DNA from 4 places in the Streptomyces sp. NPDC039462 genome. Region 2 is predicted to be linked to each of the others. Evidence: riboswitches for the same ligand, from Rfam matches in the RefSeq annotation. Region 2 holds a riboswitch; each other region holds the start of a gene.
The links. A riboswitch is a leader RNA that binds a small molecule or an ion and turns the genes downstream of it on or off. The one in region 2 is predicted to bind cobalamin.
Positions count from the first base shown of each region.

Region 1: linked by a shared signal. The riboswitch ahead of ACZ7LU_RS28550 (ABC transporter substrate-binding protein) and the one ahead of metE (5-methyltetrahydropteroyltriglutamate--homocysteine S-methyltransferase) in region 2 are both predicted to bind cobalamin.
Region 3: linked by a shared signal. The riboswitch ahead of ACZ7LU_RS20895 (energy-coupling factor ABC transporter permease) and the one ahead of metE (5-methyltetrahydropteroyltriglutamate--homocysteine S-methyltransferase) in region 2 are both predicted to bind cobalamin.
Region 4: linked by a shared signal. The riboswitch ahead of ACZ7LU_RS13405 (ribonucleoside-diphosphate reductase subunit alpha) and the one ahead of metE (5-methyltetrahydropteroyltriglutamate--homocysteine S-methyltransferase) in region 2 are both predicted to bind cobalamin.

Region 1 covers NZ_JBVKAO010000006.1:44,537-48,106, reverse strand. The annotation lists gene ACZ7LU_RS28555 (FecCD family ABC transporter permease) at 1-329, opposite strand, end outside; gene ACZ7LU_RS28550 (ABC transporter substrate-binding protein) at 326-1,369, opposite strand; cobalamin riboswitch at 1,436-1,620, opposite strand; gene ACZ7LU_RS28545 (VOC family protein) at 1,618-2,106, opposite strand; gene ACZ7LU_RS28540 (AraC family transcriptional regulator) at 2,112-2,972, opposite strand; gene ACZ7LU_RS28535 (HAD family hydrolase) at 3,163-3,570, shown strand, end outside.
Region 2 covers NZ_JBVKAO010000001.1:1,986,507-1,990,076, forward strand. The annotation lists gene metE (5-methyltetrahydropteroyltriglutamate--homocysteine S-methyltransferase) at 1-1,545, opposite strand, end outside; cobalamin riboswitch at 1,712-1,932, opposite strand; gene ACZ7LU_RS07965 (hypothetical protein) at 2,024-2,821, opposite strand; gene ACZ7LU_RS07970 (hypothetical protein) at 2,980-3,570, opposite strand, start outside.
Region 3 covers NZ_JBVKAO010000003.1:819,459-823,028, forward strand. The annotation lists gene ACZ7LU_RS20885 (ArsR/SmtB family transcription factor) at 1-392, opposite strand, end outside; gene ACZ7LU_RS20890 (hypothetical protein) at 600-908, shown strand; cobalamin riboswitch at 1,135-1,318, shown strand; gene ACZ7LU_RS20895 (energy-coupling factor ABC transporter permease) at 1,349-2,077, shown strand; gene ACZ7LU_RS20900 (energy-coupling factor ABC transporter substrate-binding protein) at 2,077-2,484, shown strand; gene cbiQ (cobalt ECF transporter T component CbiQ) at 2,491-3,240, shown strand; gene ACZ7LU_RS20910 (energy-coupling factor ABC transporter ATP-binding protein) at 3,282-3,570, shown strand, end outside.
Region 4 covers NZ_JBVKAO010000002.1:635,981-639,550, reverse strand. The annotation lists gene ACZ7LU_RS13405 (ribonucleoside-diphosphate reductase subunit alpha) at 1-1,504, opposite strand, end outside; cobalamin riboswitch at 1,636-1,758, opposite strand; gene ACZ7LU_RS13400 (GNAT family N-acetyltransferase) at 1,820-2,320, opposite strand; gene mctP (monocarboxylate uptake permease MctP) at 2,400-3,570, opposite strand, start outside.

The DNA of each region.
Region 1 (3,570 bases), on a different contig from region 2:
CCGCAGACCGCGAGGCCCGCGCCGCAGACCGCGGCGAGCAGGGTGCGGGGCATCCGCAGGTTCCAGACGATGCCGTCCCTGATCGGGGTGAGGGGGCTCTCGCCCCAGCCGAGGTGCGCGACGACGGTCGCCCACACGTCCGGCACGGAGATGTCCGCGGGCCCGATGGTGACGGCCACGGAGACGGACAGGACGAGCCCGGCGGCCCCGGCCACCCAGAGGAGGCCGAGCCGCAGTCCGTGCCGTATGGAGAAGACGACGGGGTCGGGGGCATTCGCGGGGAGAGCGGGTGCGGGGACCGTGTCCCTGCCGGGTGCTGCCTCCGTCACTTGACGAGCCCGAATTTCCGCAGGCCCGCGGCGACCTGTTCGATGCCGTCGACCGTGCGGATCGTGGGGTTCATGGCCTGGCCGCTGAGGAGGACGTACCGCTTCTTCTTCACGGCGGTCAGGTTCTTCGTCGCCGGGTTGGTCTCCAGGAACTTGATCTTCGCCGCCGCGCTCTCGGCCGACTGCGACTTGCGCGTGAGGTCGCCGATGACGAGGACGTCGGGGTCGCGGTCGGCGACGGTCTCCCAGTTGATCTGGGGCCATTCCTCGCGGGTGTCGTCGAAGACGTTCTTCGCGCCGAGCTCGCGGGTGATGATGCCGGGCGCGCCGCAGCAGCCCGCCATGTAGGGGGCGTCGGAGTTGGCGAACCAGTACAGGAGCGTCACGTCGGAGGCGGCCGCCTCGTCGATGTCCTTCGTGGCCTTCGTGATACGGCCCTTCAGGTCCGCGACCAGCTTCTCGCCGCGCTTCTCGACGTGGAAGACCTTCGCCAGGTCGCGCACCTCTTTGTAGACCGTGTCCATGGTGAGGGTCTTGACGCGTTTGCCGTCGCCGCCGCTGTCGTTGTCCTTGCCCGCGCAGTCGGTGGGCGAGACGTAGACGGGGACGCCGAGTTCGGTGAACTTCGTGCGGTCGGCGACGCCGCCCTTGCCGACCGTGTAGAGGAAGGAGGCGCTGACGAAGTCGGGCTCCTTGGAGAGGACCTTCTCCAGCGCCGGGTAGCGGTCGGCGAGCCGCTCCACCTTCGCGTTGTCCTTCTCCAGGTTCTTCAGGACCGGGTCGGTCCAGGTGCCGGTGCCGACCATGCGGTCGGCGAGGCCGAGGGAGAGGAGGATCTCCGTGGAACCCTGGTCGAGGGAGACGGCCCGCCGGGGCGCCGCGTCGACCTTCGCCTCCTTGCCGCAGGAGGCGACCGTCACCGGATAGCCGTCGGCGCTCCCGCCCGCCGGCTTCTCCGCGGAGCCGCCGCACGCGGTGAGCGTGAGCGTGCCGGCACAGAGCAGGGCGGACAGAGTGGATATACGGGCTGTCGAGGACACGTGATCCCTTGGGTCTCGCGGCTCATACGCGGAGCCTGGCCTGCGTCACGACCTCCGCCGCCCGGTGTGCGAGCGGAGGCGCCAGCAGGTCTTCGGACTCGGGATCGACCGGGCGGGGCGCCTTCCCGGGCGTCCTGGAACGCCCAGTGGCCGTGGCCCCGCCCGTCCCCCTCACCGCTGCGCGTCAGTTCCGGATTCGCACCGGATTCCCTGGCCCAGGTGTGGGTTTGACTGGCTTGCGCAAGTTATCACGCGTCCTCGCGGGGGCGGTCCGTGCCGTGGACCGGCACGGGCCTCGGCTCGCCGCGGTAGGTGCCGAAGGACCAGCGGTTTCCCTCGGGGTCCTCGATGCCGAACTCGCGGCTGCCGTAGGGCTTGTCCTCGATCTCACGGGTGATCTTGACGCCGGCCTCGGTGAGGCGGGCGTACAGGGCGTCCACATGGTCGGTGACGACGTAGGCACCGGACGTGCCCGGCTTTCCGCAGGCCGCGGCCGCCGACTCGGGGTCGTACGAGCCGAGCATGATGCCGCCGCCCTCGGGCCAGTCGAGCTGGGCGTGGGCCACGCGGCCGCCGTCCTCGTAGACGGCGGTGCGCAGGAAGCCGACGGTGCCGACGAGGAAGTCGATCAGCGCGGGGGCGTCCTCGGCCTGGAGCGCCGGCCAGATGGCGGGGGCGGGTGCGGTTTCAGGGGCGCCAGGCGTGGTGTCGGGTGTGGTATCGGGTGTGGTGTTCATGTCTCTCACTCTTCTCCGCCGCCGTGCGCCCCGGCTTGGATATTCCGGCACTCCTCGGCCAGCCAGCGGGTGGGGCTCGCCTCCGTGTACTGCCGGAAGTCGCGGACGAGGTGGGAGTGGTCGTAATAGCCGGTCTCGGCGGCGACCCGGGCGAGGTCCGGCGGCCCGCCCGCCGCGACGGCGCGGACCACGGCGGCCTTGGCGTGCTGGAAACGCATCAGGCGGGCGGCCTGTTTGGGGCTCAGCCCGGTCTCGGCGCGGAACAGCGCGGTCAGCCGGCGCTCGCTGAGCGCCACGTGCCGGGACAGGCCGCCGAGGGTGCCCGCGCCCCGGTGCCTGGCCAGCCACGCCCAGGCCTCGGCGACCTCCGGGCGCACGGCCCCGGCGGCGCGGTCCTCGGCCGCGCGCCGCCGCAGATAGCCGGAGAGCAGGGCGAAGCGGTCCTCCCAGCGGTCCAGTTCGCACAGGCGCTCGCGGAGGTCGGCGGCGCGGTCGCCGAGGACGTCGGTGCCGCCGACGACGAGCTGCCCGGCCAGTTCCGCGGCGGGCAGCCCGAGGAGCGGGCGGGCCGCGAGGGGGTGCACGGCGAGCTGGATGCCCGCCTCGTGCTCGGGCTGTACGACGTACGCGGGGCTCTGGTGCAGGCCGCCCACGACGATGTCGGTGCGCGCCGCGTCCGGTCCCGTGGCCTGGCCGGGGGTGGCGCCGGTGGCGATGGGGCCGTCCAGCGAGAAGATCAAGGTCAGATACGGGGACGGGAGGCCCCGGTGCAGGGCGGGCCGCTGCCCCGCGGTGCGGTAGCCGACCGCGGAGACGACCATGCCGCCGAGCCGTGGAACGGTCCGGACGAACTCACGGGAGCCCATGCGTTCCAGTATGCGGGGCGTGGCCCGGACGCGTCGCGGAGTCCCCTACCGCTACCCCCGTCCCCCTCCCCCATACCCCCCGCCCCCGGTGACTTCGATCATGGGAAATGAGCGTCCCGGCCCATAGCATGGCGCGCCGCTCCGGACGGGGCCGCGCATCGCTTTCAGGAAACGGCAGGGACGTAGAGACATGGCAGTACGGGCAAAGGGCAAGCTGGCCGTCATCGGTGCCACGGGGGCGCTGGCCGCCGCCGTCCTCGCGGGCAGCGCACTGTGGCCCACCAGCGAGGCGACCGCCGCCGACACCTCCGTGGCCACCGCCCGTGAGCTGTCACACTGGCCGAAGCCCGTCGCGAAGAAGCTCGGCAAGGTCATCGCGGAGAACGGCCACAAGGGCGCGTACGCCGTCTTCGACGCGGACAACACGACGTACCGCAACGACCTCGAAGAGTCGCTGCTGCCCTTCCTGGAGATGAAGGGCGTCCTGAGCCGCAAGACCATGGACCCGTCCCTGAAGGTCATCCCCTTCAAGGACAAGGCCGGGCACAAGGAGAGCCTCTACAGCTACTACAACCGGCTGTGCGAGGTGGACGACCAG
Region 2 (3,570 bases):
GCCCGTGAGCTGTTCGGCGAAGTACTGCACCATGTCGTTGCGCTCGGGCTCGCCGTGCACCAGGACGTCGATGCCAGCCTTCTCCTGAAAGGAGATGACCTCCTGGATCTCGGCCCTGATGCGCTCCTCGTACCCCGCGCCGTCGAGCCGTCCGGCCCGCAGGTCGGCGCGGGCGGCCCGCAGTTCACCGGTCTGCGGGAAGGAGCCGATGGTCGTCGTCGGCAGGAGGGGGAGGCGGAGGGTGGCGCGCTGGGCCGCGGCCCGCTCCGCGTACGGCTGGGAGCGCCGTGCGTCGGCGTCGGTGACGGCTTCGGTACGGGCGCGGACGGCCGGGTCGCGGGTGATGGGGGAGCCCGCCCGCGACGCCAGGTCGGCGCGGTTGGCGGCGAGTTGGGTGGAGATCGTGTGCGTGCCCCGCGCCAGGCCCCTGGCGAGGGTCACGATCTCGGTGGTCTTCTGGCGGGCGAAGGCCAGCCAGCGCAGGATCTGCGGCTCGATGTCACGTTCGAGGGCCGTGTCGATGGGGACGTGGAGGAGTGAGCAGGAGGCGGCCACGTCGACCCGGTCGGCGAGTCCGAGCAGGGTGCCGAGCGTGGCCAGGGACTGCTCCAGGTCGTTGACCCAGATGTTGCGGCCGTTGACGACACCGGCGACGAGCCGCTTGCCGGGCAGGCCGCCCACGGCGGCGAGCGCGTCGAGGTTGGCGGCGGCCGCCCCGGTGAAGTCGAGGGCGAGGCCGTCGACCGGGGCCTTGGCGAGCACCGGCAGTGCGTCGCCGAGCCGGTCGAAGTACGAGGCGACAAGGAGCTTGGGGCGGTCGGTGAGGGCGCCCAGGTCGCGGTAGGCGCGCTCGGCCGCGTTCAGTTCGGCCGGCGTGCGGTCCTGGACGAGGGCGGGCTCGTCGAGCTGGACCCACTCGGCACCCGCCGCGCGCAGGTCCGCGAGGACTTCGGCGTACACCGGCAGGAGACGGTCGAGGAGGGTGAGCGGGTCGAAGTCGGGAGCCACCCCGGGCGCGGGCTTGGCGAGCAGCAGGTAGGTGACAGGGCCGACGAGGACGGGCCGGGCCGCGAGGCCGAGCGCCCGGGCCTCCTTGAACTCGGTGACCTGCTTGGTGGAGTCGGCGCTGAACACCGTGCCAGGACCCAACTCGGGCACCAGGTAGTGGTAGTTCGTGTCGAACCACTTCGTCATCTCCAGCGGCGCCACGTCCTGCGTGCCGCGCGCCATCGCGAAGTAGCCGTCGAGCGTGTTCGTCTCGACCGCGGCACGGTGCCGTTCGGGGACGGCGCCGACCATGACGGTGGTGTCCAGGACGTGGTCGTAGTACGAAAAGTCGCCGGTCGGGACTTCGCCGATGCCGGCGTCGGCGAGTTCCTGCCAGTTCGCGCGGCGGAGGTCGGCGGCGGCGGTACGGAGGGCGTCGGCGGTGACGCGGCCCTTCCAGTAGCCCTCGATCGCCTTCTTCAGTTCGCGGTTGCGGCCCTGGCGGGGGTAGCCGTACACGGTGGCCCGTGCTGCCGCGGCTGCGGGCTTGGTGGTCACGGAGATCTCCTTCGCGAGATGAATCCCTGAGATCCCGGGGACGGGACGAGAGCGCGAAGGGGCGACCGACCGGACAGGTGAGGGATCGCGCGGGTGGCGCGGCCGTCCGTCCGATGTGTGCGCCGACCCGCCCTCGAGGTCACCGGGATATCCGCGCCCGAAACGGTTCGCGCGCGGACAGCGGGCAGGTCTTCGGACTCGCGGGCACATCCTCACGGGGGAGGACGCCTACTGGCCGTCGCTTCCCAGGACCGGTCTCCGGTCCCAGTGCGTGTGACGGCGGTCGTTCCCGCTCACCGCTGCGGGGCAGTCCCGGATTCCCACCGGGTTCCCTCTTGCGACGCTCCCGCCTGGCGGACGGGGCGAACCAGCTGCGCTGATCACTTTACGACGCCGTCCACCGGTGGGCCGGGTCACGGCAGGATCCGAAAAGTGAGGTGCGACACGCGGCGCCACACGCGTGGCCCCACCGGATCGGCTATCCCCGGCACTCCCGTGCCCGGCGGCCGGTCCCGCTGAGCAGGTCGACGCGTTGTCCCGGGCCCTCCTTGAGGACGTAGAGGGTGCCGTCCTCGGGCGTCCAGTAGCGGGGGACGAGGAAGACGCGGTCTCCGGAGACGTGGAACAGCCGCAGCCCGCCGTACTCGTACGCGTACTGGCTGCCCTTGTCGGTGACGCGACGGAAGCAGCTGCCGCCGCCGCGGATCATCAGATCCTTCTCGCTGAAGACGGCGACAGCCGGGAAGTCGCTGAGCAGGGTCCGCTCGGTCAGCTCCGCCCGGCCGCGGCCCGCGATCGCCGCGTACGTCGACACGGCCCAGAACAGCGACAGGACGCAGATGAAGAGGGTGAGCCCCCAGAGCCGCAGGTCCCGGCGGTCACGGGTGCGGGCGTACGCGTTGAGCGCGAAGCCGCCGATCGCGGTGAGCGGCAGCAACAGGTCGAACAGCCAGGGGTTGAGCGGATACAGCGGTACGAGGACGAGGGGCACCGCCCACGCGAACCGCAGCACGCGCACGGCGCGGGCCAGCCGCTCCGGTGCGCCCGCCGCCCAGCGCAGCAGTCCGAGCGTGCCGAGCGCGACGCCCGCCGCGAACCAGGCGGGGAGGTAGAGGGCTCCGACGCTGCGCAACAGGTAGTCGCTGGTGGAGAAGTGGAAGACGGTGTCGCGCAGCCCGAGGGCCTTGGTCTCGGCGTCGGTGCTCGCCCAGCCGAAGTAGAAGAGGACCGCGGTCAGGAGGGTGACGAGGGAGCCGATGGCGCCGACGAGCTCCAACCAGCCGATGGGGGGTGGGGAGGGGGCCGGGGAAGGGGCCGGATCCGGAACCGGATCAGGAGCCGGGGTGGGCTCCGGTGCGGGGGCGGGCCGGGGTGCCGGCTCAGGGTCGGCGGGCGGTTCCGGTTCGGGTTCCGGTCGTGGCTCCGGAGGCTCACTCATCGGGACAGCGCGTCGGACGTGGGCGAGGCGGAGGCGGATGACCCGGAGGAGGGCGAGGGAGGCTGCGGGACGCCGCTCCAGTCGAGGGTGAACGCCGCCCGCTTCGTCACCCTGGCGCCGCTCTTCGTCACGAGCGTCACGTCGATGGCCGTCGGACGCCGCCCCTCAAAACGGTCGGCTCCTGGAAGGTCCACCGATACCGTCCCGTCCTTGCAGCACCTCGCCTTGTCGTCCTCGTCGCCGAAGGGCTCCAGGGAGATCGGGTTCGTCAGCTCCGCGGCGCGCAGTTCCACGGTGGCCGGCGCGTCGGGCCACGTGCCGTAGAAGCCGATCGACGAGCCCGGCGCGACGCTCGCGTCCGTGGCGGAGATCTTGTTGCCGCACGCTGCGGCGCCCGCCGGGGCGGGGCGCAACACCACTTGTTCGGCGGGGTGGCGTTGGTAGTAGGCGACGAAGCGTTGCAGGACCGCCAAGGCGTCCCCGTCCTTGCACAACTGGTCGGTGTTCGCGGGCCGGTACCCGGCCGCGCGCAGCCCCGCTTCGGCCTTCGCCGCGATGTCCAGCCCCTGCCTCTCGCCCTGGGCGGC
Region 3 (3,570 bases), on a different contig from region 2:
GCCAACTCTCCCACCAGGGAAGGGTCCCGGCCGAGTGAGCGGACGGCCGGCGAGAGGCCCCGGGTGCGGCCGGGCGCCCACTGCCGCAGATCCTTCCGGACGCGGTCGGCAGGTGTGCCGCGCAGCCGGTCGACCAGGTCGTCCGGGTGGCCCTCGCCGCTCAGGTCCAGGAAGTCCACCGCCGCGCCGGTGGCGGGGATCAGCTCGCACAACGTCCCTATCCGGGGCGGCAGATGCCGGGCCGCCCGGCTGCGCCAGGCGTCGAACCGGACCGGGTGGGAGCGCTCCTGGAGCAATCGGACGGCGATCTCCAGTTCGAGCAAGGGCCGTGGCGCCGCGGCCAGTCGGGTGCGGGCCAGGTCTTCGGCGGTGAGGTGGATACGCAACGTCACCCGGGCGATCCTCCTCGCGGCCTTCGATTCGGGCCAGCCCGAAACGAGTCGATCAGTGGCGGCCGGCGGCCAACACTGGCGGGGCCGGGAGAACGCAGCACCGTCCCGGCCAGGGGGGGAGGACGGCGCCGCGCGGCACCTCGCTGCCCGCGGCGCCGGTGCCCGCCCCCGTTCTCCCACCGCTCCACTCCGACGGAAGGAAAATCTGTGCGTCACATGAAGAAGGCCGCCCTGCTCGTGTCCGCGACGGCTCTGACCACCGCGCTCGCTGCCACGCCCGCGGTGGCCGACACGCACGGGAGCAGCGCTCCGAAGGCCACCGCGTCCTCCGCCGCGAGCGAGGCGGCCGACAGGTCCGCGGACGAGTTCGGCGCGATGTCGTGGATCTATGTGGGCACCTACCGCACCCTGTCCGCGTGCGAGGCCGACGGCCGGAACTCCATCTACTCCGAGTGGGACTGCAAGAAGAACCCCAGCAGCGGCAAGTGGCAGCTGTGGGTGAACGACGAGTCCTGATCGACTGTCGAAGGCGCTGAGGCGCTGAGGCGCTGAGGCGCTGAGGAGTTGAGAACGACCGGCCATTGAGCGTCCAGGGCCCCCACCCCGAGGGTGGGGGCCCTGGACGTTCGGGGCCGCCAGACCTACGCATGGCCTCTGAGCAGGGGCGTACGCGGTGGTGGTGTGCGCTCGGGTGTGACACCGGCGCGACCGCCGTGCAAGTTGTCAGGGCGATTTTTGCGCACTAGTGTCACCACGCCTTGGTGCTCGGGAAATCCGGTGTGATGCCGGTGCGGCCCTCGCCACTGTGATCGGGAAGTCCGGCTCCAGCCCTCGCGGCAGCCACTGGGTACACGCGTACCCGGGAAGGCGGAGTCCGGTCGGTACGACCCGTCAGCCAGGAGACCGGCCAAGGCACGTTGTCCATCCACGAGGTGCTGGAGAGGGTCTGCTGAGCCATGCACATAGCCGAGGGTTTCCTCCCGCCGGCGCACGCGATCGCCTGGGGCGTAGCGTCCGCGCCGTTCGTCGTCCACGGAGTCCGCTCCCTGACCCGTGAAGTCAAGGAACATCCGGAGAGCACGCTGCTCCTCGGAGCCTCCGGGGCCTTCACGTTTGTCCTTTCCGCGTTGAAAATCCCCTCGGTGACGGGCAGTTGCTCGCATCCGACGGGGACCGGGCTCGGGGCGATCCTGTTCCGGCCACCGATCATGACGGTGCTCGGCACCATCACCCTGCTCTTCCAGGCACTGCTGCTCGCCCACGGCGGACTCACCACCCTGGGCGCCAACGTGTTCTCCATGGCGATCATCGGCCCCTGGGCGGGTTACGCGGTCTACCGGCTCCTGAGGCGGTACGACGTGCCGCTCATGGTCACCGTGTTCTTCGGGGCGTTCGTCGCCGACCTGACCACGTACTGCGTCACCAGTGTCCAGCTGGCCCTGGCGTTCCCCGACCCCGGCAGCGGTTTCCTGGGCGCCCTGGGCAAGTTCGGCGGCATCTTCGCCGTCACCCAGATCCCCCTGGCGGTCAGCGAAGGCCTGCTCACCGTCCTGGTGATGCGCCTGCTCGTGCAGTCCAGCAAGGGCGAGCTCACCCGCCTCGGCGTACTGCTGCAGCGCAAGCAGGCGGACACCACGAAGAAGGCGGACACGACGAAGAAGACCGAGACGGGGGCCAGCGCCTGATGAGCCGGAACGCGAAGATCAACACACTGCTGCTCCTCATCGTCGCCGCGCTCGCGGTGCTTCCCCTGGCGCTCGGTCTCGGCGACGACGAGGAAGAGCCGTTCGCAGGCGCCGACGCCCAGGCCGAGACGGCGATCACCGAGATCGACCCGGACTATGATCCATGGTTCTCGCCGCTGTACGAACCCCCGTCCGGGGAAGTCGAGTCGGCGCTGTTCGCTCTACAGGCGGCCATCGGCGCGGGCGTCCTCGCCTACTACTTCGGGCTGCGCAAGGGCCGCCGCCAGGGCGCGGAACAGGCCCGGGCGGAAGCGGCACGGCCCGAAGCGGCGCGGCCGGAGGCGTCGGACGGCTCCGACGAGCCGGTCGACGCGGGCGGCCCCCGGTCCGGGACCGAGCGGGTCTGACCCGGCGTGCTGCCCATCGACGCGGCGGCGCACAGCAGTCGCTGGCGCCGCCGGCATCCCGTGGACAAGGCCGTGCTCGGTCTCGGCCTCACCGTCCTGGCCATCTCGCTGCCGCCCTGGCCGGGCGCCGTCCTGGTGCTGGTCGCCGCACTCGCCCTGCTGCTGGGCCCGGCGGGCGTGCCGCCGGGCAAACTGTGGCGCGCCTACCGCGTGCCGCTCGGCTTCTGCGTGACCGGCGCCCTGACCCTGCTCATTCAGGTCGGCGGTCCCGGCGGGTTCGTGGCGTTCGCGGACGGCGGCCCGGCGCGGGCGGGCGGTCTGCTCCTGCGGACCTCCGCGGCCTCGCTCGGCGTGCTCCTGTTCGCCTTCACCACGCCCATGTCGGACCTGCTGCCCCGCCTGGTGAAGGCGGGGGTGCCCGCGCCGGTCGTGGACGTGGCGCTGGTCACGTACCGGATGAGCTTCCTGCTCCTGGACTCCATGAGCCGGATCCGGCAGGCGCAGGCCGCCCGGCTCGGCCACACCACCCGCGCCGCCACCTGGCGTTCCCTCGCCGGTCTCGGCGCCACCGCGTTCGTGCGCGCCTTCGACCGGGCGAGCCGGCTGCAGGCCGGGCTCGCCGGGCGTGGCTACGACGGCACCCTGCGCGTCCTCGTGCCCGAGGCCCGGATATCACGGCCCTTCCTCGCCGCCGGCGCGGCACTGCTCGTGGGCCTGGTGGCCCTGACCCTCGTACTGGAAAGGTTCCTGCCATGAGCGCCACGAGTGCGACGAGCGCCGGGGGCGGCGCGAGCGCCATGAGTCAGCCCGTGGTCGCTCTCCGCGCGGTGTCCTACGCGTACGAGGACGGGCCCACCGTGCTCAGCGGCCTCGACTTCGACGTCGTCGAGGGCCGTGCCCTCGCGCTGCTCGGACGCAACGGCAGCGGCAAGACCACCCTCATGCGGCTGCTCAGCGGCGGACTGCGGCCCGCCTCCGGCGAGTTGACGGTCGAGGGTGTCCCCGTGACGTACCACCGCAAGGGCCTGACCCGGCTGCGCACGACCGTGCAGCTGGTGGTGCAGGACCCGGACGACCAGCTGTTCG
Region 4 (3,570 bases), on a different contig from region 2:
AGTTGATGTCGACGACGCGGTCGAGGAAGGTGACGGCGGTGCGGACGGTGTCGTCAAGCCGCTCCCAGTCGATGTCCTGGGCGGCCGGGTCCACGAACGCGCCGAGGTTCACCGAGCCGAGGTTGCAGACGGCCGTCTCCCCGTCGTCCGTCACCTCCAGGATCTCCGTGCAGAGGTTCGAGGAGTGCACGGTGTGGCCGGGCTCCGCCGTCTGGTTGGCGGTGCGGTTGGCGGCGTCCTTGAACGTCATCCAGCCGTTGCCGGTCTGCGCGAGGGTGCGCATCATGCGGCCGTACAGGTCCCGCGCGGGGATGGTCTTCTTCGCGAGCCCTGCCGCCTCCGCCCGCCGGTATGCGGCGTCGAACTCCTCACCCCACAGGTCGACGAGCTCGGGCACGTCGGACGGCGAGAACAGCGACCACGGCTGGTCGGCGGCGACCCGGCGCATGAACTCGTCGGGGATCCAGTGCGCGAGGTTGAGGTTGTGCGTGCGCCGCTGGTCCTCACCGGTGTTGTCGCGCAGCTCCAGGAACTCCTCGATGTCGGAGTGCCAGGTCTCCAGGTAGACCGCGGCCGCGCCCTTGCGCCGGCCGCCCTGGTTCACGGCGGCGACCGAGGCGTCCAGGGTCTTCAGGAACGGCACGATGCCGTTGGAGTGCCCGTTCGTCCCGCGGATCAGCGAACCCCGGGAGCGGATGCGGGAGTACGAGAGACCGATGCCGCCCGCGTGCTTGGAGAGCCGCGCGACCTGGTGGTAGCGGTCGTAGATCGAGTCGAGCTCGTCCAGCGGGGAGTCGAGGAGGTAGCAGGACGACATCTGCGGGTGGCGGGTGCCGGAGTTGAAGAGCGTCGGCGAGGACGGCAGGTAGTCCAGGCGGCTCATCAGGCGGTACAGCGCGGCGACCTCGTCGAGCGCGCGTTCGCTGCCGTCCTCCGCGAGGCCGCTCGCCACGCGCAGCATGAAGTGCTGCGGGGTCTCGATGACCTGGCGGGTGATCGGGTGGCGCAGCAGATAGCGGCTGTGCAGGGTGCGCAGTCCGAAGTACTCGAAGCGGAAGTCGGCGCCGTCGGCGAGCGCGGCCTCCACCAGCGCGTCGAGCCGGGCCGCGTGCTCGGTGACGAAGGACGCCGTGCGGTCGGCGATCAGGCCCTCGCGGTGGCCGACCGCGACGGAGTCGGTGAAGGAGCGCACGCCCTGTGTCGCCGCCTCCTCGCGGATGCCGATCGACAGGAGCCGGGCCGCCAGCTTGGAGTAGGCAGGGTCCTCCGAGATGAGCCCCGCGGCCGCCTCGGTCGCCAGCTCGCGCAGCTCCGCCTCGTCGGCCCGGGCCGAGCGGCCGCGCAGCGCGGCGGCGGCGACCCGGCCGGGGTCGGTGTCGGGGAGGTCGGCGGTGAGGTCGGTCAGGGTCCGCAGCAGCGCGGCCCCGGGTCCGTCGGTGCCTTCGGTACCCTCGGCGGTCGACTGTGACGGCGCTGACGCAGGTTCGGCAGGCGCGATGGTCACGTGGAGCTCTCCCTCGCTCGGCTCTGGGCCTGGGGGAGAGGACGGCACACACGGGCGCACCCGGGCAGGGCGGCGTACCGCGTCCACCGGCCCATTCCACGAGGCCCGGACGGTCGGCACCCGGGCCGGACGGCACGGGTGCACTGCCGGCAGGTCTTCGGACTCCGCGTACGACAAATGCGTACACGTCTACCGTTGCGGGACAGTTCCGGACTTGCACCGGATTCCCCTGCGGCGACAGCGAGCATGAGCATACATCTTGTGCCGCGCTCTTGAAGCAGGCCCACATCTTGTGTCGGCCCGCAGAGGGGGCGGCTAGAGTTTCAGCGCGTACGTCAGCAGCGGCACCGTCTCGATCGGGTTCCAGTCGCGCTCGGGCGTCCGCACGAAGCCGAGGCGCTCGTACAGCCGGTGGGCGGCGTGCATGGACGTCTGCGTGGACAGGACGAGCGCGCCGCGGCCCGCCTCCTCGGCGCGCCGCACGCACTCCCGTACGAGCGTCTCGCCCACACCCCGGCCCCGCGCCTCGGGGGAGACGGCCAGCATGCGTATCTCGGCCTCGCCGTCCCGCGCGATGTCGGCCATCGGCCCGCCGGACGGCACGTAGGTGACGCAGCCGAGCACCTTTCCGTCCGCCGCGGCCACCAGGACCTCGGCCGCCGCCGCCCGCGACGGCACGTCGCGCAGCACCGCGAGATAGGGGTCGTCCGCTCCGAAGTCCAGATGCCCGTCGAAGAGATAGGCCTGCGCGGTGAGGTCGCCGATGGCCTCGTGATCCTCGGGTCGTGCCTCTCTGATGCTGATCGTGAAATCCATGGGCGCAGTGTGCAACACGGGTACGACAAAGGGCCGCCGGTTTTTCCGGCGGCCCGAGTCGCGTGCGCGGTGGCAGGGATCAGTGTCCGGCGCCCGCCGTCGCCTTCGGCAGTTCCTGTATGACACCGGGGTCGCCCGCGTCCGCCGTGTAGTCCTCCGGCGACGTCTCGTCGATGCCCTCGGGCGCCTTCAGCGCCTTCAGGACGAAGGTGAGGACCACGGTCACGACCACGTTCAGGACGAACGCGGTGAGGCCGATGTAGCCGATCTCGCCGATGCCCGGGATCGTGTCGGACGAGCCGCCGAAGTGCTTCTGCGTGGGCGAGGCGACGCCGTACGCGGCGAGCGTGCCGTAGACCATGCCGACCGCCCAGCCGGCGAGCAGCGCCCAGCGGTGGAACCACCGGGTGAACAGGCCGCCGACCAGCGCGGGCATCGTCTGCAGGATCCAGATGCCGCCCAGGAGCTGGAAGTTGATCGCGACGGTCTTGTCCATGCCGAGGACGAAGACGAGGGCGCCCACCTTCACCATGAGCGAGACCAGCTTGGAGACCTTGGTCTCCTGCTCGGGCGTCGCGTCGGGCTTGATGAAGTCCTTGTAGATGTTCCGGGTGAAGAGGTTCGCGGCCGCGATGGACATGATGGCTGCCGGGACGAGCGCGCCGATGCCGATAGCGGCGAACGCGACGCCCGTGAACCAGTCCGGGAACATGTTCTCGAAGAGCTGCGGGATCGCCAGCTGGCCGTTCTCGACCTTCACCCCGGCCGCGATCGCCATGAAGCCGAGCAGCGCGAGCAGGCCCAGCATCAGGGAGTACAGGGGCAGGATCGTGGTGTTGCGGCGGATCACGTTCCGGCTCTTGGAGGAGAGCGTCGCCGTGATCGAGTGCGGGTACATGAAGAGCGCGAGGGCCGAGCCGAGCGCCAGGGTCGCGTACGTCCACTGACCGGCCTCCGGCGGCGCGAGCGCGCCACGCGGCTTGTCGGTCGCCGGGTTGGTCTGCGAGAACGCCTCGCCCGCCTTGGCGAAGATGTCGTCGAAGCCGCCGAGCTTGATCGGGATGTAGATGATCGCGACGACGATGACGAGATAGATCAGGCCGTCCTTCACGAACGCGATCAGCGCGGGCGCGCGCAGCCCCGACGAGTACGTGTACGCGGCGAGCACCGCGAACGCGATCAGCAGCGGCAGGTCCTTGATGAACCAGTTGGTGTCGGGGCCGCCGCCGATGCCCATGACGTCCAGGACG